DNA from 3 places in the Paenarthrobacter sp. AT5 genome. Region 3 is predicted to be linked to each of the others. Evidence: riboswitches for the same ligand, from Rfam matches in the RefSeq annotation. Region 3 holds a riboswitch; each other region holds the start of a gene.
What was found. A riboswitch is a leader RNA that binds a small molecule or an ion and turns the genes downstream of it on or off. The one in region 3 is predicted to bind thiamine pyrophosphate.

Region 1 (7,947 bases), 1.2 Mb from region 3:
GGCGTCAAAACCGGCAAGGAGGTCCGGCCGGCGTTCCGCTGTGCGGCGGAACTGCTGGTGCTTGCGCCACTGCGCGATCTTTCCGTGGTTGCCGCTGAGGAGGACGTCCGGCACGTCATGCTCCCGCCAGGATGAAGGCTTGGTGTAGACCGGGTACTCCAGCAGCCCATCGGAGTGGGACTCCTCAACCAGGGACTCCGGGTTGCCCACGACACCGGGCAACAAGCGGCCGATTGCTTCCACCATCGCAAGCACCGCCACTTCGCCACCGTTCAGGACGTAGTCCCCCAGGCTGACCGGGCGTACCGTGAAATGCTCATGCGCCCAGTCGATAACCCGTTCATCAATGCCTTCGTAGCGGCCGCACGCGAAAACGAGGTGCTCCTCCTCGGCGAGCTCGTAGGCGAGTGCCTGGTTGAAACGCTCTCCGGCCGGGGATGGCACAATCAGGACCGGCTTCTTCTGCGCGTCCGGGGCCACGGACTCCAGCGCCCGGGCCCACGGCTCGGGCTTCATGACCATGCCTGCACCGCCGCCGTAAGGGGTGTCGTCCACTGTCCGGTGCTTGTCGGAGGTGAAAGTCCGGAGGTCGTGGACATTCAGTTCCAGGATCCCGTCCTGGCGGGCCTTGCCGATGAGCGAGAGTTCCAGGGGCGCGAGGTACTCCGGGAAGATACTGACGACGTCGATCCTCATTCAGCGGACCCCTCGGCGGGTTCGGCGTCGTCGTTGATCTCGAAGAGCCCTGCGGGCGGAGTGATGAGGATGTAGCCCGCCTCAATGTTGACTTCGGGGACGATCTCATCCACGAACGGAATGAGGATTTCCTTGCCGTCTCCGGTTTCGACCACGAGCAGGTCCTGCGCCGGCATCGTATTGAGCGCCGCGACCTTCCCCACTACCTGGGAGCCGACCCTGGCCTGGAGGCCCAGCAGTTCGTGCTCATACCAGCCTTCGTCGTCATCCTCATCAAGGTCTTCGGTTTCGATGAAGAGCTTGGCTCCGCGGATCAGTTCCGCTGCGTTGCGGTCTGCCACTTCCTCGAAACCGAGCAAGAGGATGTCCTTGTTCCAGCGGGCGCTGCGGACGGTCAACGGTCCGGAGGAGGCCGGCTCCACTACGAACTCTGTTCCCGCGACGAACCGCTCAGCGGGAGCGTCGGTCAGTACCTGGACCGTGACCTCGCCGCGGATGCCGTGGGGTTTGCCGATCCGGGCCACCTGGAGCTGCATGGGTTCCTCTGAATTCTGGTTTCATCCGCGGGCCGTGGCCGCGGGGGTGTTTGGTTGATAAAGCAATCCGGCCCCTCCACCATATTCGGTGGAGGGGCCGGACCAAAGGCAAATAATGCTGAGCGCGTTACCGGCGGCGGTCGGTGTCGACGACGTCAACCCTGACCTGATCGCCACCGGCCAAAGCCGCAACCACCGTGCGCAGTGCGCGTGCGGTGCGTCCTTGGCGACCGATTACCCGGCCGAGATCGTCCTGGTGAACACGCACCTCGAGGGATTCCCCGCGGCGGTTGTTCTTGCCACTGACCTTGACATCGTCCGGACTGTCAACAATCCCACGGACCAGGTGTTCGAGCGCTTCTGCCAGCAACTTACTCAGCCTCGGTGGTCTCTGCTTCAGCCTCGACGGCTTCTTCCTTCTTGGCCTTCTTGGTGATGGCTTCCGGAATGATGACGGAACCCTTCTCCGGAGCCACGAAAGCTTCCTTCGGAGCCTTGGTCTTCAGGGTGCCTTCCTGGCCAGGCAGGCCCTTGAACTTCTGCCAGTCACCGGTGATCTTGAGGATCGCGGCAACCTGCTCGGTCGGCTGGGCGCCAACGGACAGCCAGTACTGGGCACGCTCGGAAGCGACCTCGATGTACGACGGCTCTTCGGTGGGGTGGTACTTGCCGATTTCTTCGATGGCACGGCCGTCGCGCTTGGCGCGGGCATCCATGACGACAATGCGGTAGTACGGTGCGCGCATCTTACCGAAGCGCTTAAGGCGAATCTTTACGGCCACTTTTGTGGTCACTCCTGTTTCTGAAACGAGGGTGAACCCGACGTTCTGCACCCGTGGGGCGGGCCATACTAGGGGGTTCGAAGGACAAGATACGAGCACGGAGAGAGGGGCCGCACCGATCGAGTACCTGTCTATTGTGCCAGATGACAGGAGTATTTACGACTTCGCCCCGCGCACTTGCCTGCGAGGTTCAGGAAATTGACCACACATACAGGCCGGCGCGGTCGATTTTTTCGACATCGCTGGCAAGTGCAGCCAACTGCTGGACGTACCCGCGGGATTCCGCAGCGCCGAACGGCATGTCCTCCTGGGCAGCCCAGGCCTCTGCGACGTCGTCCAGCACGTTGCCGTCGCCTTCGCTCTGGTAGGTCAGCAGCTCGGCGAGGGCCCGCACCATTGCTTCCGGAACACCCAGCAGCGAATCGCTGGTGACGTCCACCAGGGCGAGTTCATAATCAGCGCCGGAGGCGTGCACTGCCTGCCCTGCAAGATCACCGAGCTGCTCCACCTCAAAATCGGTGATGCCTTCGATGCGCACAGCAGAACCGGCCACATCGGCGCCGCGTTCGAGTGCAGCTGCCCGCTTGAGGGCTTCATCGTGGGTGGCTACAAAGATTTCGGCAAAGCCCATGGAACGTACTCATTTCCTTCGTGCTGACATGCCCCGCCCAACCGCGGGAGGCTGCGCAGGACATGGAACCGGCACCGCCATCGCCTAGCCTAATGCAGCCACGCGCCGGCGGATGCCGCCTCAGCGGACGGCAACCCGCAGCTGGTTGCGCCACGGATCCTCGAAGCGGAGCTCAAGGCCGGTGTGGTGGCTTTGCAGGCCGGCCACGCGGAGACGGTCGGCGAGCGCTGCGACGTCATCATTCGACGGGACTTCGATGAGCACTTCACCCAGGCCCAGAGTGTCCTTGCGCGGGCCCGCTCCCCTGCTGTTCCAGACGTTCATGGCCATGTGATGGTGGTAGCCGCCCGCCGAGACGAACAGCGCCTGGCCATGCCACCCCGCGGTCTTTTCAAAGCCAAGGGTGTCAACGTAGAACTTCTGCGCTGTGGAAACATCGCCCACCTGGAGGTGGACGTGCCCGATCCCGGCTGCGGCCCCCTGCTGCCCCACGATGGCGGCCTCGCTCAGGTGTTGCTGGAGGTACGCCTGCGGAGGCAGCGCCACGTTGTCCATGACCACGTTCTTGCCGTCCCATTGCCAGACGTTCCTCGGCTTGTCGTAGTACAACTCGATGCCGTTACCTTCGGGGTCGGTGAAGTAGAAGGCTTCGCTCACCAAGTGGTCAGCGCTGCCAACGAACGCGCGGGGTTCGTACTGCCCGGCCGTGGCAATGGTGGCGGCGAGGGACGCTTGGTCCTCGAACAGGACTGCGGTGTGGAACAGCCCCGCTTCCCCGCGCCCGGGCAGCTGCAAGCCCGCTGCGGGAGCCAGATGGACCACCGGCTTCCCCAGGCGGCCCAGGTACAGGCCGCCGTCCTGCTCCGCTATGACCTGCAGGCCGAGGGCGCGCTGGTAATAGTCGCTCATCACCTTCATGTCGCCGACCCTGAGCATGACAGTGCCCATGGTGAGTTCGGCTGGCAGGAGGTCCTGGCTGGATGGCGTGGTCATGTGATGCTCCCGGTAGTTCGGCGGCCGCCTTTCGGCACGTTCTACCTTACTAAATTACTTGAAGCTTCAATTTATTCCTAACGAACGATGGTGCCCCGCAGAACCACGTGGCTAAGTTCACGCACGGTAGCCAGGGCGCGGCGGGGATCCTCCCTGCAAAGCACGACGTCGGCACTCGCCCCTTCGCTGACGCCCTCGGCTCCCAGCCACCTCCGGGCGCCCCACGCAGCAGCCTCGAGGACCGCTGAAGGCGGCAGGCCGGCGTCGTGCAGTTCCTGCATCTCGTCGGCTATGCGGCCATGCTTGATAACGCTCCCGGCATCAGTGCCGGCATAGATGGAAACACCGGCTTCATAGGCCTCGAGGACCCGTTCGCGCCGGCGCCCCCACAATGCGGTCATGTGCTGCGCGTAGTCGGGGAACTTGGGCCCGGCCTGGGCCGCGATATCGGGGAACGTGGCAATGTTGACCAGGGTGGGAACGATCGGGACACCCTGTTCCACAAGCCGCGGGATGTGCCGCGGCAGGAGCCCGGTGGCATGTTCGATGCAGTCGATGCCGGCATCGAGCATGTCATCCAAGGTTTCTTCCGCGAAGCAATGCGCGGTTACCCGTGCGCCCTCGTCGTGGGCTGCAGCGATGGCGTCCTTTACCACCGCCGCCGGAAAAGAAGGCGCCAGGTCTCCCACGCCGCGGTCGATCCAGTCGCCAACCAGCTTGACCCAACCGTCGCCGTCGCGCGCTTCCTTTCGAACGGTCTCCACCAGCTGCTCCGGCTCCACCTCGTGTCCGAGGCCGCGCAGGTAGCGCCGGCTCCTCGCAATGTGCCGTCCCGCCCGGATCAGCCTTGGCAGGTCCGTACGCTGCTGGACCCACCTCGTATTGGCCGGGGAGCCGGCATCACGGACCAGCAGCGTCCCGGCGGACAAATCGGTACGGGCCTGCTCCAGGGTGGTGGCCTCATCCACTGCCCCGCCGGCTCCCAGGCCAATGTGGCAGTGGGCATCAACGAATCCGGGCAGGACCCAGCCCTCCAGCACGGTATCCGGGGCAGCTTCCGGACGGCTGAAGGTCAGGCGGCCGTCCACGGACCACAGGCCCCGGCGTTCCTCATGCGCGGAAACCAGCACCGGACCGCTGAATTCAATGATGTTCGGCATGGCAGAAGCTTAGTGCCGGCGGCCACAGTCCGGATCCGGACCGCATATGACTGGGAGCACCCGCCGCAGCTGTGGTAGCTTCGTCCCTGACCACACGGGAGCCCCTGCAGGGGCTGAGAAAAGGACTGAAGCAGTCTGCGACCGTTGAACCTGTCCGGGTAATGCCGGCGAAGGAAGTGAGTAATCCTTGAGCACCACAGAAACACAGCACAGCCCTGCCCAAAACCTGACAGCTCCCGGCGGGGACGCCGTCACGCAGTCGCTGAAATCCCACTCGCTTGCCTGGGTGGAGGACCCTGGCCACGGCATCCGCGTCCCGGTGACCGAGATTGCCTTGGAGCCCTCCCCCAACGGGAAGGCCAACGATCCGCTGAGGGTGTACCGCACGGCAGGGCCGGGCAGCGATCCCGTCGTCGGGCTTGAACCCTTCAGGGCCGCATGGATCCAGGCGCGCGGCGATACGGAAAGCTACACGGGCCGGGAACGCAACCTGCTCGACGACGGCAAGTCAGCCGTGCGCCGCGGTGCGGCTTCAGCGGAATGGAAGGGAGCGCAGCCCGTGCCCCGCCGCGCCGTCGACGGCAAAAGGGTCACCCAGATGCACTATGCCCGGCAGGGCATGGTCACCCCGGAAATGCGCTTCGTGGCCTTGCGGGAGAACTGCGACGTTGAACTGGTCCGCAGCGAGGTGGCCGCCGGCCGCGCCATCATCCCCAGCAACATCAACCACCCCGAGTCCGAGCCCATGATCATCGGCAAGGCATTCCTGGTGAAGATCAACGCCAACATCGGCAACTCAGCCGTGACGAGCTCGATCGCCGAGGAAGTGGACAAGCTGCAGTGGGCCACCCAGTGGGGAGCGGACACCGTCATGGACCTCTCCACGGGAGATGACATCCACACCACCCGTGAATGGATCATCCGGAACTCCCCCGTTCCCATCGGCACCGTCCCCATCTACCAGGCCCTGGAGAAGGTCAACGGCGAGGCGAACAAGCTCACGTGGGAAATATTCCGGGACACCGTGATCGAACAATGCGAACAGGGTGTGGACTATATGACCATCCACGCCGGCGTCCTGCTCCGGTACGTGCCGCTGACAGCCAACCGGGTGACCGGAATTGTTTCCCGCGGCGGCTCCATCATGGCCGGCTGGTGCCTTGCCCACCACCAGGAAAACTTCCTCTACACGCATTTCGACGAACTGTGCGAAATCTTCGCCAAGTACGACGTTGCCTTCTCGCTCGGAGATGGACTGCGGCCCGGCGCCACCGCAGACGCCAATGATGCCGCACAGTTCGCGGAACTGGATACCCTGGCGGAGCTGACGGAGCGGGCCTGGAAGTACGACGTCCAGGTCATGGTCGAAGGCCCGGGCCACATTCCGTTCCACTTGGTGCGTGAAAACGTGGAACGGCAACAGCGGTTGTGCAAGGGCGCGCCGTTCTACACCCTGGGCCCGTTGGTCACTGACGTCGCGCCAGGCTACGACCACATCACCTCGGCCATCGGTGCCACGGAAATCGCCCGGTACGGCACAGCGATGCTTTGCTACGTGACCCCTAAGGAACATCTGGGGCTGCCGAACAAGGACGACGTCAAAACCGGAGTCATCACATACAAGATTGCAGCCCACGCCGCAGACCTGGCCAAGGGCCACCCCGGCGCGCACGAACGCGACGACGCGCTGTCCAAAGCGCGGTTCGAGTTCAGGTGGAGGGACCAGTTCGCACTCTCACTGGACCCGGTGACCGCGGAGTCCTTCCACGATGAGACGCTTCCCGCTGAACCCGCCAAGACCGCGCACTTCTGTTCCATGTGCGGGCCGAAATTCTGCTCCATGCGCATCAGCCAGGACATCCGGGATGAATACGGTTCCGCCGAGGCCCAGGCGGCCATAGCGGAGATGTACAGCGGCATGCGCGAAAAGAGCGAGGAGTTCCTCGCGACCGGAGGCAAGGTCTACCTGCCCGAACTCCAGCTGCCGGCCCGCGGTGACCAGCGGCTCACGACGCCCTGACCGACAAACCCCGTCCGACGTCGGCAATGAAGGACCGGATGAACCGGTCGCCGTCGGCGGAGTCCTGGGGACGGTGCCCTCCAGCAGCTACGCGGTGGAGGGCGCCGGTATCCCTCAAATACCCGGCAATTTCCTCGTACAACGGCTCCCAGCCGCCGGTCAGCACCAGCGTGGGAACACCGGGCACAATGTGCAGGGGCGCTTCCCACGGCGGGGCCTGCAACCTCAAACGCCGGGCTGAGCGCCGCGCTTCCGGTGTCTGCAGGCCGCCCGCCTCAGCAGCGTAGGCCCGCCGGAAATACTCACGCTCATAGTCGGCGTCGCCGAGTTGGCTACGGACATCGAACAAGGGCTGCATCAGGGCGCGGTGCGACGCCGTAGCGGGAAGTTCGGCCGTCAAGGACAAGCACGCCGGTTCCACCAAGGACAACGAAAACACCAGGTCCGGGCGCTCCACCGCGGCGAGCATGGCGGAAATGGCACCCTGTTCGTGGGCAACCACGTGTCCCCCGCCCGAGTCGGCCAGCGCGTCAACAAGGATGGCCACATCCGCGGAAATGTCCGACTCAAGGGGCTCGGCCACGGGATCGAAACCGTGCCGCCTCAGGAAAAGGCAGTCATACCGCAGGGCAAGGCCATGCTGTTTTGGCCAGGCCGCAGCGCCGAAACTGCCCAGGCCGTGGACAAAAACTACGCGCTGTTTGTGCATTGGACCAGCCTATGCGAGGGCTGCGACATCACGGGAGGACGACGGGGCATACCGGGCTGACCGGAGGCCGGTCAGCCTTGCCTGCGCTTTATTTACCCAGGAACTTGTCGAAGCCCTTGGGCAGGTTCAACGAGGACGGATCGAAGTCAGCGGCGCCCTGGCCGAACGCTGCACCCTTGGGAGCAGCCGCGGCAGCTGCGCGCTTGGCCTCTGCCTCGCGCAACTCCTGCGCAGCCTTGGCGGGGTTGCCCGAACGCGCCTTCTTCTTGGGGGCGTTCTTGCCTCCCTTGCGGCCGCCGCCGGGTCCACCCAGGCCGGGCATTCCCGGCATACCGGGCATGCCGCCGCCCTGCGCCATCTTCTTCATCATCTTCTGAGCCTGGGCGAACCGCTCCAGCAGGCCGTTGACCTCGGAGACGT
Region 2 (7,947 bases), 1.3 Mb from region 3:
GATGCCGCTGCCGGCGCACCGGCTACTGAAGAACCAGCTGCGCAGGCTCCGGCACGTCGAAGCCGTGCCCGCAAGAAGGTTGAGCCTGCTGAGCCCCTTCCCGGCTTCGATGGGACCCCTGCGCCGGACGCGCAGGCAGAGACCACCGAACCGGCAGTGGCCACAGAACCGGCAGGATCTTCCGCTGAGGCCGCAGACGCAGCAGCAACCGCCGCTGAGCCCGCAGAAGCGCAAGCCGAGGCTGCACCGGAAAAGCCGGTCCGCCGTCGTCGTACTGCAAAAGCAAAGGTTGAAGCTCAGCAGGCCGAAAGCGCCGAAGCCGCTGCCGAAGCCACAGCCGGTGCCACGGATGCAGAGCCCGTCGCAGAAACCAGCCAGGAAGCTCCGGCCGCAACAGCGGAGGAGCAGGCTGAAACGGACGCTGCCGGTTCGTCCTCCTTGTTCCTTGAGCCGGTCTCCATCACCTCGATGATCTTCCAGGCGCCCGACCTCAGTGCTGTTGTCCGCCCGGCCGAAGAAAAAGACGCCGAGGCCGACGATGAAACCGAGGCCAGCGGTGAAGCTGAGTCGGAAGATGCCGGCAGCCGCCGCCGTCGCCGCAGCCGGGGACGCCGCGGACGCCGCGGCAACGAACGCGATGACAACGATGCCGAGGGCAGCAGCGAAACCGAAGACGACGAAGCTCCCGCTGCGGAGGCGTTGGAAGAGGGCGTCACTTCGCGTCGTCGCCGTCGGCGCCGTCGGGGGGACCAGGACCTTGAACTGACCGGCGGATCGGATGACGATCCGCCCAACACGGTCACCCGGGTCCGGGCGCCCCGCCCCATCACCGAGACCGCTGCCTCCAACCGGGTGGCGAGCGTCAAGGGTTCAACCAGGCTCGAAGCCAAGAAGCAGCGACGCCGCGAATCGCGCGAAACCGGTCGCCGCCGCCAGGTCATCACCGAGGCCGAGTTCCTGGCGCGTCGTGAGTCCGTCGACCGCCAGATGATCGTCCGCCAGCGCGATGACAGAATCCAGATCGGCGTCCTGGAAGACGGCGTGCTGGCTGAACACTTTGTTTCCAAGACCCAGCAGGACTCCCTTATCGGAAACGTCTACCTGGGCAAAGTACAGAACGTCCTGCCGTCCATGGAGGCAGCGTTCGTCGACATTGGACGCGGCCGCAATGCGGTGCTCTATGCCGGCGAGGTGAACTGGGACGCGGTGAACCTTGAGGGCCAACCGCGCCGGATCGAGAACGCGCTCAAGTCCGGAGACTCCGTCCTGGTGCAGGTCACCAAGGACCCCGTGGGTCACAAGGGTGCGCGTCTGACCAGCCAGATCTCCCTGCCGGGCCGCTACCTCGTCTATGTCCCGGGCGGTTCCATGACCGGAATCTCCCGGAAACTGCCCGACGTCGAACGGAACCGCCTCAAGCGGATCCTGAAGGACCGTTTGCCGGAGAACGCCGGCGTGATTGTCCGCACGGCCGCCGAAGGCGCGTCGGAAGAGGAACTGACCCACGACATCAACCGCCTCCGGGCGCAGTGGGAAGGCATCGAGAGCCAGGCGTCCTCAACCAAGGTGCTCGCACCGGAGCTGCTGTACGGCGAACCGGACCTCACCATCAAGGTGGTTCGGGACGTCTTCAACGAAGACTTCTCCAAGCTGATTGTTTCCGGCGACGAAGCCTGGGACACCATTGAGGCCTACGTTACGTACGTTGCACCTGACCTGGTGGGTCGCTTGGAAAAGTGGACCAAGGACCAGGACATCTTTGCTGCCTGGCGCATTGACGAACAAATCCACAAGGCTCTGGAACGCAAGGTCTTCCTGCCGTCCGGCGGCTCTTTGGTGATCGACCGTACCGAGGCCATGACTGTCGTGGACGTCAACACCGGCAAGTTCACCGGCAGCGGCGGCAACTTGGAAGAGACCGTCACCAAGAACAATCTGGAAGCGGCCGAAGAGGTAGTTCGCCAGCTCCGCCTCCGTGACATCGGCGGCATCATCGTCATCGACTTCATCGATATGGTCCTGGAGTCCAACAGGGACTTGGTGCTGCGCCGGCTGGTGGAGTGCCTTGGCCGCGACCGCACCAAGCACCAGGTGGCGGAGGTGACGTCCCTGGGCCTCGTCCAGATGACGCGCAAGCGCATGGGCACAGGCTTGCTGGAGGTCTTCGGTGAGCAATGCGAGCACTGTGCCGGCCGCGGCGTGGTGACGCACGACGAGCCCGTGGAACACCGCCGCGCCAACGTGGTGGCTGCCGAGCAGCACCGGTCCCACACCGAAGCCCAGCAGCCGTCCCAGCGCAGTGAGCGTAAGCGCCGCCGCGGCAAGGGCGGCAACCAGGCACCGGAAGCTACGACGCCGGTCCAGCCGGCCGCTGCCCCGACGGCACCCGCTCCGGCTGAATCTGTGGATCCCGCCCAGAAAGCCAAGGCAGAGGCTACCCGGGCCGCATTGGCGACGATCGCCGCTGCTGCGCACGCTGCACACCTGCACGATGACGAGGTGCACCGCGCCGAGGAAGCAGCCCGCGCCGCCGGCAAGGCGGAAGCAGGCCAGACGGGTCCCGCTCAAGCGGATCCTGCCCGGAAGGCTCCTGCGCAGTCCGCTCCTGCCCAAGGGGATGCCGCCCAGGCCCCTGCGCAGGGCGGGCAGACGCAGGGCACCACCCCGGCAGAAACTGCGGCCAGGGAGGGCCGTCCGGCTCCGGTACTGCGCTTCGGCGGAGAGGAAGTGGCTCTGCCCTTCGTGGAGCATCACGACGAACCTATCAAGAAGCCCGCCATGAGCCTGGATCTGCTGGCTGAGGCCTTCTCGCACTTGGGCGGCACACCTGAGGTTGTCCCCGGGTCTGAGGTTGCCGGGTCTGAGAAGGACGCGCCCGGGAACGTTGAATCTGCTGACGCACCCGTGAGCGCCGACGCCTTGCCAGCCACGTCCGCTGGTACTGAACCCGTGGAGTCCCGGTCCGGCGACCGGGGCCGGCGCGGCAGGCGGAACCGCAGTGCCAGCAGGGCCCAGGGTGCTGCCAACGAGACCAACGTTGAGCACCACGACGTTCGGGCCGCCACAGGTGGCGGGACCTCGCACGAAGCGAAGGCGCCGGCTGAGCCGGCAAAGAAGCCAACTCCAGCATCGGAGCCGATCATCCTGGGGGTGGGTGTTCCGGCGTCGGAGCTGTAAACAGGCACTGAAGACACAGGTGGAACGAAGGCCGCGCAGCGCATGCTGTGCGGCCTTCGTCGTGCAACGGGTCATCATCCGCCCGCTGGGGTCATATCCAGGCCGTTAGCCGCCGGGGTTCCCGGCGTGAGGGGCTTCCGGGCTAGGCTAGGACACTGACACGGGGTGCCGGGCATAGGGCCGGGCTGAGATCCAGACCCGTTGAACCTGTCCGGTTAGCACCGGCGAAGGGATGTCTCCATGACTTCAATGTCGTCTTCTGCTGTTTATCCGTTGCCAGCGGTCATCCGTACACATCCGAGGGTGTTGAGCATTGCAGGTTCGGACCCCTCCGGCGGGGCGGGGATCCAAGCGGACCTTAAAAGCATTGCTGCGCACGGCGGCTACGGTATGGCCGCCATCACCGCGCTGACGGCCCAGAACACGCGGGGCGTCAGCGGTGTGCATGTGCCGCCGGTGGAATTCCTCCGCCGGCAGCTGGAAACCGTCAGCAGCGACGTCGTTATCGACGCCGTGAAGATCGGGATGCTCGGTGATGCCGCCGTCATCAACGAGGTCCGGACCTGGCTTGCCAAGGTACGTCCCGCCGTCGTGGTCCTGGACCCGGTGATGGTGGCCACCAGCGGTGACCGGCTGCTGCGGGAATCAGCCGAGGCAGCCTTGCGTGACCTTCTGCCCATGGCGGACCTCATTACACCCAACCTTCCGGAACTGGCCATGCTGCTGGGGGAGCCCGAAGCGCAGGACTGGCCCGCGGCGCTGGACCAGGGCAAACGGTTGGCCGGGGAGTGCGGCAATACGGTGCTGGTCAAGGGAGGCCACTTGCCGGGGGCGCAGTGTCCGGATGCGCTTATCAATACCAGCGGTTTGCTGCGTCAGGACGTGATCGAAGTCGGGGGACCGCGTGTTCAGACACGGAACAGCCACGGCACCGGCTGCTCGTTGTCCTCGGCCCTGGCCACTGTCCAGGCAAGAACAGGAGATTGGGAGGCGTCCCTGCGGGAAGTCAAGCCCTGGTTGCGCGAGGCTCTGATGAGGGCTGACGATCTTGAAGTGGGCCAGGGGAGCGGTCCGATCCACCATTTCCACCATCTCCGGGAATCATCCCGGCCCGGGGCCTTCGCTACCCTCCTGTGGAAGGAAGCCGCCGTGGAGCTGGAAGCCATCCACGGGCTTGCCTTCATACGGGACTTGGGGTCCGGGGAGTTGCCGGAGTCCGAGTTCAGCTACTACCTGGCCCAGGACGCCCTTTACCTCAACGGGTATTCCAGGGTGCTTGCCCGGGCAGGTGCCCTCGCCCCGACCGAAGAAGAGCAGCTGTTCTGGGCCCGGGGTTCCCAACAGTGCCTTGACGTGGAATCCGAATTGCACCGGAACTGGCTGAGCGGCCGTGAAGCGACGACGCAGAGCGGCCCAGTCACCAAGGCCTACGTGGACCATCTGATGGCGTCATCTGCTTCGGGAAGCTACGGCGTCCTGCTTGCTGCGGTCCTGCCCTGCTACTGGCTGTATGCGGAAGTGGGGCAGCAACTGCACGCCGACTTCGTCCAGGCCGGTTCCCCGGAGAACCATCCCTACGCGGATTGGCTGAGGACCTATGCGGACGAGGATTTTGCGGAGGCGACGCGGAAGGCGATTGCTCTCACGGATGCCGCAGCAGCTGCGGCATCCGGCCGTGAGCGGGCTGCCATGAAGGAAGCCTTCGTCCAGTCCTGCCGCTACGAGACCGCGTTCTTTGATGCCCCAAGACTGCATTCGTAACACGGACGCCGCGCGTCGGACGGGAAATCAACGGCAAGGCCACGTAGAGGCTGTAAGCTGTATGGGCACGGTGCCGGGAACGTCCGTTCCTACTGGTGACAAGCGTCACGTGGTGGCTTCCGGACCCGGCCTCATTTGCAGCTGAAGGTCAAACTAGCGTAATCTTGATCTTCGGTGCTTACGCCAACACTTGGGTTATGCCCCTTGGAATTGTTCATGGGATGACTCGCGGGCTTCGATCTGAAGTCCACGGCGTTGAGGCACAGCGTGAACCAGGCCTGATTCCGGTTCGGGGTTCCGCACGCAAATTTAGTAAGAAACGTCGAGAGAAGTGAGTACCCAAGTGGTGTACGCGATTGTCCGCGCAGGCGGCCGCCAAGAAAAGGTTTCCGTTGGAGACTACGTAACTCTGAACCGCGTCCCCGGTGGAGCCGGCAGCACGCTTGAGCTGCCCGCCTTGCTCCTGGTTGACGGCGACAAGGTCACCTCCGCTGCTGCGGACCTGGCCAAGGTGAAGGTCACGGCTGAGATCCTGGAAGACCTCCGCGGTCCCAAGATTGTCATCCAGAAGTTCAAGAACAAGACCGGCTACAAGAAGCGCCAGGGTCACCGTCAGGAACTGACCAAGATCAAGATCACGAGCATCGCGTAACGTCCGTTACGTAGTTCAGATTTCAGTTTCCCCAGAAATTTAGAGGCAGGCATTTCACATGGCACACAAAAAAGGCGCGAGCTCCACTCGCAACGGTCGTGACTCCAACGCACAGCGCCTCGGCGTCAAGCGTTTCGGTGGCCAGGTAGTTTCCGCAGGCGAAATCATCGTTCGCCAGCGTGGCACCCACTTCCACCCCGGTGCAGGCGTCGGTCGCGGTGGCGACGACACCCTGTTCGCCCTCGAAGCCGGTGCGGTTGAGTTCGGTACTCGCCGTGGCCGTCGCGTGGTGAACATCGTTGCTGCTGCTGCCGCAGAGTAACAACACTTTCTGAACCGGTGGAGCGGGCCAACAGGTCCGCTCCACTGTTCTTTTAACCGCATTACAATCGTTCAGGGCGCCAGGCGCACTGGGCAAGGCGTTCGCGCTGTTGACAGCAATAGAGGAGATTCACGTGGCGAGCTTTGTAGACCGGGTAGTCCTGCACGTATCAGGCGGTACCGGCGGCCATGGCTGTGTCTCCGTCAAGCGCGAGAAGTTCAAGCCGCTGGGCGGGCCCGACGGCGGCAACGGCGGCAATGGCGGCGACGTCATCCTCCGTGTCTCAAGCCAGACCACCACGCTCCTTGATTACCACCATGCCCCGCACCGCCACGCCACCAACGGCGGCCCTGGCATGGGTGATTGGCGTGACGGCAAGAACGGGGAAACACTGGTTCTTCCCGTTCCTGACGGCACGGTAGTCAAGACCAAGGACGGAAAGGTCCTGGCAGACCTGGTCGGAGAAGGCACCGAGTTCGTTGCAGCTGCCGGCGGCATCGGGGGACTGGGCAACGCAGCACTCTCCTCGCAAAAGCGCCGCGCTCCGGGGTTCGCCCTCCTGGGAATCGAGGGAGAATCCAGCGACATCGTCCTGGAGCTGAAGTCCATCGCCGACATCGCCCTGGTCGGTTTCCCTTCTGCCGGAAAATCAAGCCTGATTGCCGCGATGTCGGCAGCCCGGCCCAAGATTGCCGACTACCCCTTCACCACGTTGGTGCCTAACCTGGGCGTGGTCGAGGCCGGCGACGTGCGTTTCACCATCGCGGACGTGCCCGGGCTCATCGAAGGCGCCAGCGAGGGCCGCGGCCTTGGCCACAACTTCCTCCGCCACGTCGAACGTTGCGCGGCGCTGGTGCACGTGCTGGACTGCGGAACGCTCGAATCGGACCGGGACCCGCTGTCCGACCTCGCTATCATTGAAGCGGAACTTGAGAAGTACGCCGTTGACATGAGCTACGCGGGAGTGGACGGGGAAGTGGTTCCCCTGAACGAACGCCCCAAGCTGGTGGTGCTCAACAAGGTGGACCTGCCGGACGGCAAGGACATGGCCGAATTCGTCAGGCCGGACCTCGAAGCCCGCGGCTACCGCGTCTTCGAAGTATCGGCCACCAGCCGCGAAGGCCTGCGCCCGCTCAGCTTCGCCATGGCCGAGATCGTCAAGGCTGCCCGTGACGCCGTCAAGGCTGCACCGCCCAAGGCTGCCCCGCAGGTCCTGCGGCCGCGCGCCGTCAACGAGGCCGGTTTCCGGATCCGCCGCGAGGAGAAGAACCTCGAGCCGCTCTTCCGCGTTTTGGGTGAAAAGCCCGTGCGCTGGGTCAAGCAGACTGATTTCACCAACGAGGAAGCTATCGGCTACCTCGCCGACCGCCTTGCCAAGCTGGGCGTGGAAACCGAACTTTTCAAGGTCGGGGCCAAGCCCGGAGACACCGTGGTGATCGGCGAAGACGACGGCGTCGTCTTCGACTGGGAACCCACCATGATGGCCGGTGCCGAACTCCTTGCCACTCCGCGTGGCACGGACATCCGCATCGCAGACATCGGCGATCGTCCCACCCGTGCCCAGAAGCGTGAGGAGCAGCTTGAGCGCCGCGAGGCCAAGGCTGCCGCGCGCGCCGAACTGGAAGCCGAGCGCAAGGCGGGCATCTGGACGGAATCCGCCAGCCGCCGTCGTGCCCAAACCGTCAAGGAAAGCAACCTGGACAACGGTGATGACGACTAGCACTTTCGAAGCACCGGAAGCAGGCCTCCACCAGCGCCGCGAGCTTGCCGAAGCCAAGCGCATCGTCGTCAAGGTGGGTTCCTCGTCGCTGACCAGCATCAAGGGCGGTATTTCCGAGAAGTCGCTTACCGCTTTGGTGAATGCCCTGGCAGGGAAGCGCAATGCCGGTGCGGAGATCATCCTGGTTTCCTCCGGTGCCATCGCGGCGGGGCTGGCGCCCCTGGGCCTGGCCAAGCGTCCCAAGGACCTGGCCACCCAGCAGGCTGCCGCGAGTGTTGGGCAGGGGCTGTTGATGGCGCGGTACACGCAGGCGTT
Region 3 (7,947 bases):
TTGATCTTCGTGCGCAGCCGGGGCGACCGGATCCGCACGTCAGCGGCAGTACCCGAAGGCAGTGTGGGCCGGCGGGTGGAGCGCGATTCCCGCGACAGTGCCACGCTGGCCGTCGCCCGGAAGTTCAGCGACGTGACACGCGATGCCTGGCTTGTGGCAGGCCGTACCCTGGCCCCCGAGCGCAGGTCCATCATCTTCGAAGTTGTCACCAGGTTGATCTTCCACTCCATGATTGTCTTCTCGATCTACCTGCTTTTGGCCGGGCACAACCTGCCGGGCGGCGGTTTTGCGGGAGGCCTGACAGCAGGCCTGGCCCTCACCATTCGTTATCTGGCCGGCGGCCGGTTCGAACTCAGTGAGGCAGCGACAGTCAGCGCCGGAACACTCCTGGGAACTGGCTTGGCCACGGCGGCTGCGTCCGGCGTCGTACCGCTGTTCCTTGGCGGCCAGGTGTTCCAGAGCGCCATCATCGAGTTCTGGCTCCCGGTGTTCGGGGACGTCAAGTTCGTCACCTCCACCATCTTCGATATCGGCGTGTACGTCGTGGTGGTGGGCCTGGCCCTGGACGTGCTCCGCAGCCTTGGTGCCGAGATCGACGAGCACTTTGAAGGAAAGGGAGCCCCCATCGCCGAGGAAGACGCCGCCGAGACCGCCTCTGCAGGGAAGGGCAACGCATGAGCATCAACCTGACCTTGCTGATCGTCATGGGCGTTCTCTACGCCTGCGGGATCTACCTCATCCTGGAACGCAGCCTTACGCGCGTCCTGCTGGGCCTGATGCTGCTGGCAAATGCCACCAACATCCTCATCCTCGCGACCGGCGGCTACGCGGGCCTGGCTCCCTTGTACAGCAAAGAGACAGATCCGGGGGCCTACAACGACCCCCTGCCGCAGGCTTTGATCCTGACGTCGATCGTCATCTCCTTCGCCGTCACGGCTTTCATGCTCGGCATCATCTACCGCACCTGGGCCCTGGCACGGCAAGACGAAATCCAGGATGACGTTGAAGACCGCCGCGTGGCCAAAACACCCAGCTACGACGCTGAAGACGATGCAATCGTTCCCTTGGAAACCTCGGAGTTCGCCATTACGCCGTCCACCCCCGAGGAACGCCTGGATCCGGAAGAAACCGAAACCCCCAAAACGGCAAAGAGCCGGGAAGGAGGCAGCGCGTGAATCTCGCTAACCTGTCACCGCTTGCTGTCCTTCTCCCCATCCTGGGCGCTGCGCTGGCGTTCGTCTTGATCCGGCACACTGCGGCGCAGCGTGCCGTCAGCATCGGGATCCTGAGCCTCACACTGATTCTGGAATCCTTCCTCCTCTTCTCCGTGTGGAACGGCGGCACGACGTCCGTCACGCTGGGCGGTTGGCTGCCTCCGTGGGGCGTGGTCCTGGTGGTGGACCAGTTCTCCTCACTCATGCTGGTGGTCTCCACGGTGGTGAGCCTCGCGGTTTTGATTTACGCAACCGGCCAGGGCATGGCCGACGGCGACCAGGAAGCTCCCGTCTCGATCTTCCACCCCACCTACTTGATCCTCGTGGCCGGCGTGTCCAATGCCTTCCTCACCGGTGATCTCTTCAACCTCTACGTGGGCTTCGAGATCCTCCTGACCGCGAGCTACGTACTGATGACCCTGGGAGGTACCGGACCACGCATCCGCGCCGGCGTCACCTACGTGGTGGTCTCGGTTGTCTCCTCGGTCCTGTTCCTGATCGCCATCGCCATGATTTACGGCGCCACCGGCACCATCACCATGGCGGACCTGGCCATCAAACTGGCCGAGCTGGATCAGGGGACCCAGAACCTCCTGCACGTGATGCTCCTGGTAGCCTTCGGGATCAAAGCAGCCGTCTTCCCGCTGTCCTTCTGGCTGCCGGACTCCTACCCGACGGCCCCGGCACCGGTCACGGCAGTCTTCGCAGGCTTGCTGACCAAAGTGGGCGTGTACGCCATGGTCCGGACGGAGACGCTCCTCTTCCCGGGGGACACGCTCAACACCCCGCTTATGGTGGTGGCCCTGCTGACGATGGTGGTGGGCATCCTCGGTGCCCTGGCACAGAGCGACATCAAACGTCTGCTCTCCTTCACCTTGGTCAGCCACATCGGGTACATGGTGTTCGGCTTGGCGGTGTCGTCCGTGACGGGGCTGGGAGCGGCAGTCTTCTACGTGGCCCACCACATCACGGTGCAGACAAGCCTGTTCCTGGTAACGGGCCTCATTGAACGTCGCGGCGGATCGTCGTCGATCGACAGGTTGGGCGGACTGGCCAAACTCTCCCCGCTGCTGGCCGTGCTGTTCTTTTTACCGGCCATGAACCTTGCAGGCATTCCGCCCTTCTCAGGGTTCCTGGGCAAACTCGGCCTTCTGCAGGCCGGTGTGGATCTGGGAACACCGCTGGCCATAACGCTTGTAGTGGGCGGGGTTGTCACAAGCCTCTTGACGCTGCTGGCGATTGCCCGCGTCTGGAACAGGGCCTTCTGGCGCAAGCCCGAGGACGCTGACTTCCCGGACCCCGTCCTTCAGTCTCCCGGCAGCGTCGGAGTCCTCCCGCGAAGCATGGTGGGTTCCACCGCAGCGCTGGTGGTCTTCGGAGTGGCACTGACAGTCTTCGCCGGACCGCTCTTCAACCTCGCCGGCGGCTCTGCGGAAATCATGCTGGACCGGGGTGCGTACATCCACTCCGTGCTGGGTGACACCGCTCCCGTGCCCGCGCAGGCGCAGCCGGGTGATGCCAAATGAGCCGTAAACCCATATCCTTCCGGACCGAATTGCCGCTGCTGGTCTGGCTGGTCATCGTGTGGGGTGCCCTCTGGCGGGACTTCAGCCCGGGCAATCTGCTGTTCGGCGCGTTGATCGCGATCATTGTGGCCAAGCTGTTCTACCTTCCGCCCGTGGAACTCAGCGGGCGGTTCAACGTGCTCCGGGCATTCCGCTTCGCCCTCATGTTCCTCGGCAAAGTGGCGGCAGCGAGCTTCCTGGTCCTCTACTTGGCCGTGGTCAAAGGGCCCAGCGTGCGCAGTGCCATCGTCGCTGTTCCGTTGCGGAGCCATTCCGACCTCATGGTGACGGCCACCGGCCACGTCATTTCGCTGATTCCGGGCTCGCTGGTGGTGGAAGTGGACCGCTCCACGTCCACCCTGTACCTGCACGCCCTGAACATGAAAACCGAAGAGGACATCCAGAAGATCCGCCGGGAGGTCCAGGACATCGAAGCCGGGCTGATCCGGATCATGGGAACACGTGAAGAACTGGACGCGCTGCAGGCCGAGCAGCACCCAGGTGTGAAAGGGGCAGCGCTGTGAAAGAACTTGTACTGGTGCTAACGGCGGCAATCCTGAGCCTGGCTGCTGCCGGGGCCATCATCCGGATCGCCATCGGCCCGTCGCTCCTGGACCGCGTGCTGGCATCGGACGTACTGCTGGCCATCCTGGGCGCGGCGCTGGCTATCGACATGGCCGTGAACCGCCACTTGAACAACCTCATGCTGCTGGTTGCCCTGGCCGTTATTGGATTCATCGGATCCGTAACGGTTGCCCGCTTCGTGGCCGACAGAAGGGGTCAAAGCAATGAGTCCTGATGCAACGGGCATGGACGCAGTCATTGATGGCGTGACCGCCGTCTTTCTGGTGGTGGGCGCGCTGATGTCCCTGGGTGCTGCTATTGGCTTGCTGCGTTTTCCCGACCTGATGAGCCGCATGCACGCCGCCACCAAGCCCCAGGTCCTGGGTTTGTTCCTGATGCTGGCTGCCATAGGCCTGCAGATGAGGACGTGGTGGGTGTGGCCGGTCCTGCTGGTGGCCTGGATCTTCCAACTGCTCACCGCTCCAGTCTCCGCGCACATGGTGGGCCGCTCCGCGTACCGCACCAAGCACGGACACCGGGAACTGCTGACCAAGGATGAACTGGAAGCAGTGGTCCAGCGGGCAGCCGAAAGCCAGAAGGAGAACTGACACGCGTTCCTGCGTTTCAGGAACGCGTGCCAGGAAACCGGAAGCTCCTAGATGATGTCCTGGGACTTCGCGAACCGGGCAATGGCACGCTGGGTTCCGCGGCTGGTGAGCACCTGGATGAGCGTGCTGACGAAAGCCGATACCAACGCGAAGGTCAGGGCTGAGCGGAGGCTCGTCTCGACGTCGTCGTGGCCTGTGGGCGGCTTGTGGCCTGTGGCCTTTTCCCAACCCTTGTTCACCAATTTGGTGCCAAGGAAACCCGCGCCGAGGCTCACACCGGCACCCAGAAGCTTGAAGAAGAAGTTCATGACCTCAGCCTAGCGTCACGGCGGTGGGGGCCGCGTTTTACTGCTTGTTCCCGCGTTCCTTCAGGAACGCAGCCATGGAGCCCGGAGGTGACAGGACGGGCCGCACCTGATGCTCGGCCTGCCACACGGCCTCCACACTGTGGAACTCCGAGATCTCCTTGAGCAGGAAGTACGTTGGGGGCATGAGCTGAAGCTTGCCCTCTGCCTCGGCCGCCAGGATGCCTTCCACCGGCATCCAGAGTGACTGCCAGGCCTCCGTGGTTTGGTGCTGCGGCTCGGCTCCGGGGGCGGGCCTGGCCACGTAGAAGTAGGTGTCGAAGCGCTTGGGCATGTCCGTGGGCGTCACCCAGTTGGCCCAGGGGCGGAGCTGGGAGGCGTCGAGGGTCAGCCCTGCTTCCTCGAACACTTCACGGATGGCAGCCGCCAGCACCGTGCCTGCTTGCGCATGCGGGTCGGAGGCCGCGATCGAGCTCATCGCCCAGTCGGCCGCATGCCTTTCCAGCAGTTCGGAGGAGTAGTCCCAGCCCTCCGCGTCCGAGGCATCGACGCGACCGCCGGGGAACACCACCATGCCGGCGGCAAAGTCCATGGAAGAGACCCTGTGCTGGACAAAGGCTTCCAGTCCCGCCGACGCATCCCGAAGCAGGATCACGCTGGCGGCAAGGCGGGGTTCGGCCACGGGGGTGTCCTTGGCTGGCTGTTCTGTCATGGGATGGGCGCCCCTCTTGCTGCTGTGAATCCGGTGTGCTGAATCTGCTGGCCCCATTCTCTCAGGTGTGCGGCACAGCGGGTCGCGGCTGTGCGCCCGTGAAACAGCAAAAGGTTTATGACCGGGCCCATAACCCGGCGCACCCCTTCCGGTGTAAACTGGGCACGCCCACAAGGGCAGATTGATAACGACAGGGGAGCGCCGCCGTCGAACCTGCAGGCATGCAGGAGACGCGAGGGCGCTGAGAGTGCGGACAGCCGCAGACCCTCGAACCTGATCCGGTTAGTACCGGCGCAAGGGAGTCGAGCTTCTCAGAGTGTCCGGAACCGGATGGCAGCAGGCCACCGGGAATACCGGGGAGCACTTTCCCCTCCTGTAACCTCAGGAGGCTAAGAATGACCACGTCAAGCGTGAAGAAGGCCGGCAACAGCTGGCGCGTTGTAGACATTGTGGTGGCGGCGCTGATTGCCATCGCAGGCGGAGTGATCTTCTGGGCCTGGTCCCAGGGCGCCGCACTCGTATCCGTTCCCATGAATGCTGCTTATCCGCCCCTCACCGGCCTGATCGCCGGTGGGTGGATGATCCCGGCCGTACTGGGCATGCTCATCATCCGCAAACCGGGAGCAGCGCTGTTCTGCGAAGCGGTCGCAGCAACGGGTGAGCTCATCATGGGGTCCCAGTACGGCACCACGGTCCTGATCTCCGGCATCCTGCAGGGCCTCGGAGCGGAACTGATCTTCGCTGCTTTCCGCTACAAGAAGTTCAACCTCCCGGTGGCCCTCCTCGCGGGTGCCGGGGCAGGACTGTTCTGCGGCCTTAACGATTCCTTCATGCCGTGGGGCTGGAACATCGCCTACGAAGCCGTCGACAAGCTGGCCTACATCGCCTTCACCACCGTTTCGGGTGCAATCATCGCCGGGGCACTGTCCTGGGTGGCCACCCGCGGGCTCGCGTCCACGGGCGTCTTGAGTTCCTTCGCTTCCCGGAAAGCCGCGTCAGAGTCAGTCTTCAACTGATGGGACCGGCACAGGTACGGCCCGCCGCCATCTCCGCCAACGGCTGGGGCTGGCGGCATTCCGGCCGGACGGTAGCAGCCATCCAGGGGCTGGACCTGCAGATCGAACCCGGGGAACGGGTTCTGCTGCTGGGGCCGTCCGGCGCCGGAAAATCGACGTTCCTGCACGCCCTGGCCGGGGTGCTGGGTGATGAGGAAGACGACGCGGACGAGACCGGTTCCCTCCTCATCGACGGTGCGGCACCTCGCGAACAGCGGGGCCGGGCCGGGCTCATGCAGCAGGACCCGGAAACGCAAGTAGTCCTGTCGCGCGTGGGCGACGACGTCGCTTTTGGAGCTGAGAACCTTGCCGTGCCCCGGGACGACATTTGGGCCCGGGTCCATGAAGCGCTCGACGACGTCGGGTTGCGTACCGCTGCCGGCGACGGCCTCGCGTTGGACCATCCGACGGCGGCTCTTTCCGGCGGACAGAAGCAGCGCCTGGCGCTGGCCGGGATTCTGGCGATGCGGCCGGGGCTGATCCTGCTCGATGAACCAACGGCGAACCTGGACCCGGCAGGCGTGCTGGAAGTCCGGGACGCAGTTCGCCGCTGCCTTGAAAAGACCGGTGCCACGCTGGTTGTGGTGGAACACCGGGTGTCCGTATGGAAGGACCTGGTTGACCGCATAGTGGTCCTCCAACCGGGCGCGGCCGGTGGCGGAGTGCTGTTGGACGGCCCTCCCGATCAGGTGCTCGCCGAAGCCCGGAGCATGCTCATCACAGCCGGAGTCTGGGTCCCGGGATATGTGCCCCGTACCCGCACCAGGACCACCGCTGAGGGGCCGGCGGAGTTGCTCCTCGCAGCAGAACACGTGGCCGTTTCCCGTGAAAAGCCGCGGCGGAGGGGTTTCAAGAGCATCCCGCCCATCCCGGTCCAAGCCGGTGTGTCTGCCCAGGTTCGGGCAGGACGGGCGTTGACCATCACTGGCCCCAACGGCGCAGGGAAGTCCACCTTTGCGCTCACGATGGCCGGCCTTCTGGCGCCGGTGGCAGGAAAGGTCTCTGCCGCCGTCGAGCTTTCCGAGGGCGCCGGAATCGATCCCTTCAAATGGAAGGCGGATCAACTGATTTCCCGGATCGGGACGGTGTTCCAGGAGCCTGAGCATCAGTTCGTCACGGGCAAAGTGATGGATGAGTTGATGTTTGGGCCCCGGCACCTCGGCAGGGGTGAGGAGCGGGTGGACGAACTCCTGGAGAGGCTCCGTTTGACGCACTTGGTGGACGCGAATCCCTACACGCTGTCCGGCGGCGAGAAGCGGCGGCTTTCCGTCGCGACCGTCCTGGCCGCCCACCCACAGGTCCTGGTGCTTGATGAGCCTACCTTCGGGCAGGATGCCAACACCTGGGCGGAACTCGCGTCGTTCCTGTCCGAGTTGCTGGACCAGGGCACGGCCGTTGTGTCCGTCACCCACGACGAGGAATTCAGCGCAGTGCTGGGCGGCATGGAGTTGCGGCTGGACCCGGCCACAGAAGCTGCCAGGCAGGAAGCGGGTGCCGCATGAGGGATGCGCTAAGCCTCACCGGAAACAACGCGGTGCTGACCAAGGCCAACCCCCTGGCGAAGTTCGTCGCCGTCTTCCTGATTTCGATGGTCCTGGCCTTGTCCATCGACTGGGTATCGGCATCGATCGCCCTTGCCGCCGAACTCGCACTGTTCCCGCTGGCCGGGCTGACCTTGCGGCTCTTGTGGGTGCGGGCGTGGCCGCTCATCATCGCAGCCGCAATTGGCGGGTGGAGCACGGCGATTGTCGCTGCGGACAGCGGGGCCGTACTGCTCGACGTCGGACTGTGGTCCATCAGCGAAGGTTCCCTTGAGTTGGGGCTGGGTTTCATGCTCCGCGGCTTGGCGATCGCCCTCCCCGCGATCCTCCTGATGACCTGCACGGACCCCACCGACCTTGCCGACGCGCTGGCTCAGAAGGCC

Region 1: linked by a shared signal. The riboswitch ahead of thiC (phosphomethylpyrimidine synthase ThiC) and the one ahead of RI444_RS19220 (ECF transporter S component) in region 3 are both predicted to bind thiamine pyrophosphate.
Region 2: linked by a shared signal. The riboswitch ahead of thiD (bifunctional hydroxymethylpyrimidine kinase/phosphomethylpyrimidine kinase) and the one ahead of RI444_RS19220 (ECF transporter S component) in region 3 are both predicted to bind thiamine pyrophosphate.

What each region holds. Positions count from the first base shown of each region.
Region 1 is NZ_CP136441.1:2,894,637-2,902,583, forward strand. It holds gene trmD (tRNA (guanosine(37)-N1)-methyltransferase TrmD) at 1-696, opposite strand, end outside; gene rimM (ribosome maturation factor RimM) at 693-1,232, opposite strand; gene RI444_RS13345 (RNA-binding protein) at 1,360-1,602, opposite strand; gene rpsP (30S ribosomal protein S16) at 1,604-2,014, opposite strand; gene RI444_RS13355 (hypothetical protein) at 2,205-2,645, opposite strand; gene RI444_RS13360 (VOC family protein) at 2,766-3,638, opposite strand; gene RI444_RS13365 (amidohydrolase family protein) at 3,716-4,798, opposite strand; TPP riboswitch at 4,883-4,991, shown strand; gene thiC (phosphomethylpyrimidine synthase ThiC) at 4,986-6,818, shown strand; gene RI444_RS13375 (alpha/beta fold hydrolase) at 6,805-7,527, opposite strand; gene ffh (signal recognition particle protein) at 7,616-7,947, opposite strand, start outside.
Region 2 is NZ_CP136441.1:2,779,287-2,787,233, reverse strand. It holds gene RI444_RS12805 (ribonuclease E/G) at 1-3,177, shown strand, start outside; TPP riboswitch at 3,329-3,427, shown strand; gene thiD (bifunctional hydroxymethylpyrimidine kinase/phosphomethylpyrimidine kinase) at 3,418-4,938, shown strand; gene rplU (50S ribosomal protein L21) at 5,282-5,590, shown strand; gene rpmA (50S ribosomal protein L27) at 5,649-5,912, shown strand; gene obgE (GTPase ObgE) at 6,046-7,632, shown strand; gene proB (glutamate 5-kinase) at 7,622-7,947, shown strand, end outside.
Region 3 is NZ_CP136441.1:4,128,606-4,136,552, reverse strand. It holds gene RI444_RS19260 (Na+/H+ antiporter subunit A) at 1-678, shown strand, start outside; gene RI444_RS19255 (Na(+)/H(+) antiporter subunit C) at 675-1,175, shown strand; gene RI444_RS19250 (Na+/H+ antiporter subunit D) at 1,172-2,740, shown strand; gene RI444_RS19245 (Na+/H+ antiporter subunit E) at 2,737-3,303, shown strand; gene RI444_RS19240 (monovalent cation/H+ antiporter complex subunit F) at 3,300-3,578, shown strand; gene mnhG (monovalent cation/H(+) antiporter subunit G) at 3,568-3,951, shown strand; gene RI444_RS19230 (DUF4235 domain-containing protein) at 3,999-4,259, opposite strand; gene RI444_RS19225 (NUDIX hydrolase) at 4,297-4,968, opposite strand; TPP riboswitch at 5,151-5,286, shown strand; gene RI444_RS19220 (ECF transporter S component) at 5,364-5,984, shown strand; gene RI444_RS19215 (ABC transporter ATP-binding protein) at 5,984-7,525, shown strand; gene RI444_RS19210 (energy-coupling factor transporter transmembrane component T family protein) at 7,522-7,947, shown strand, end outside.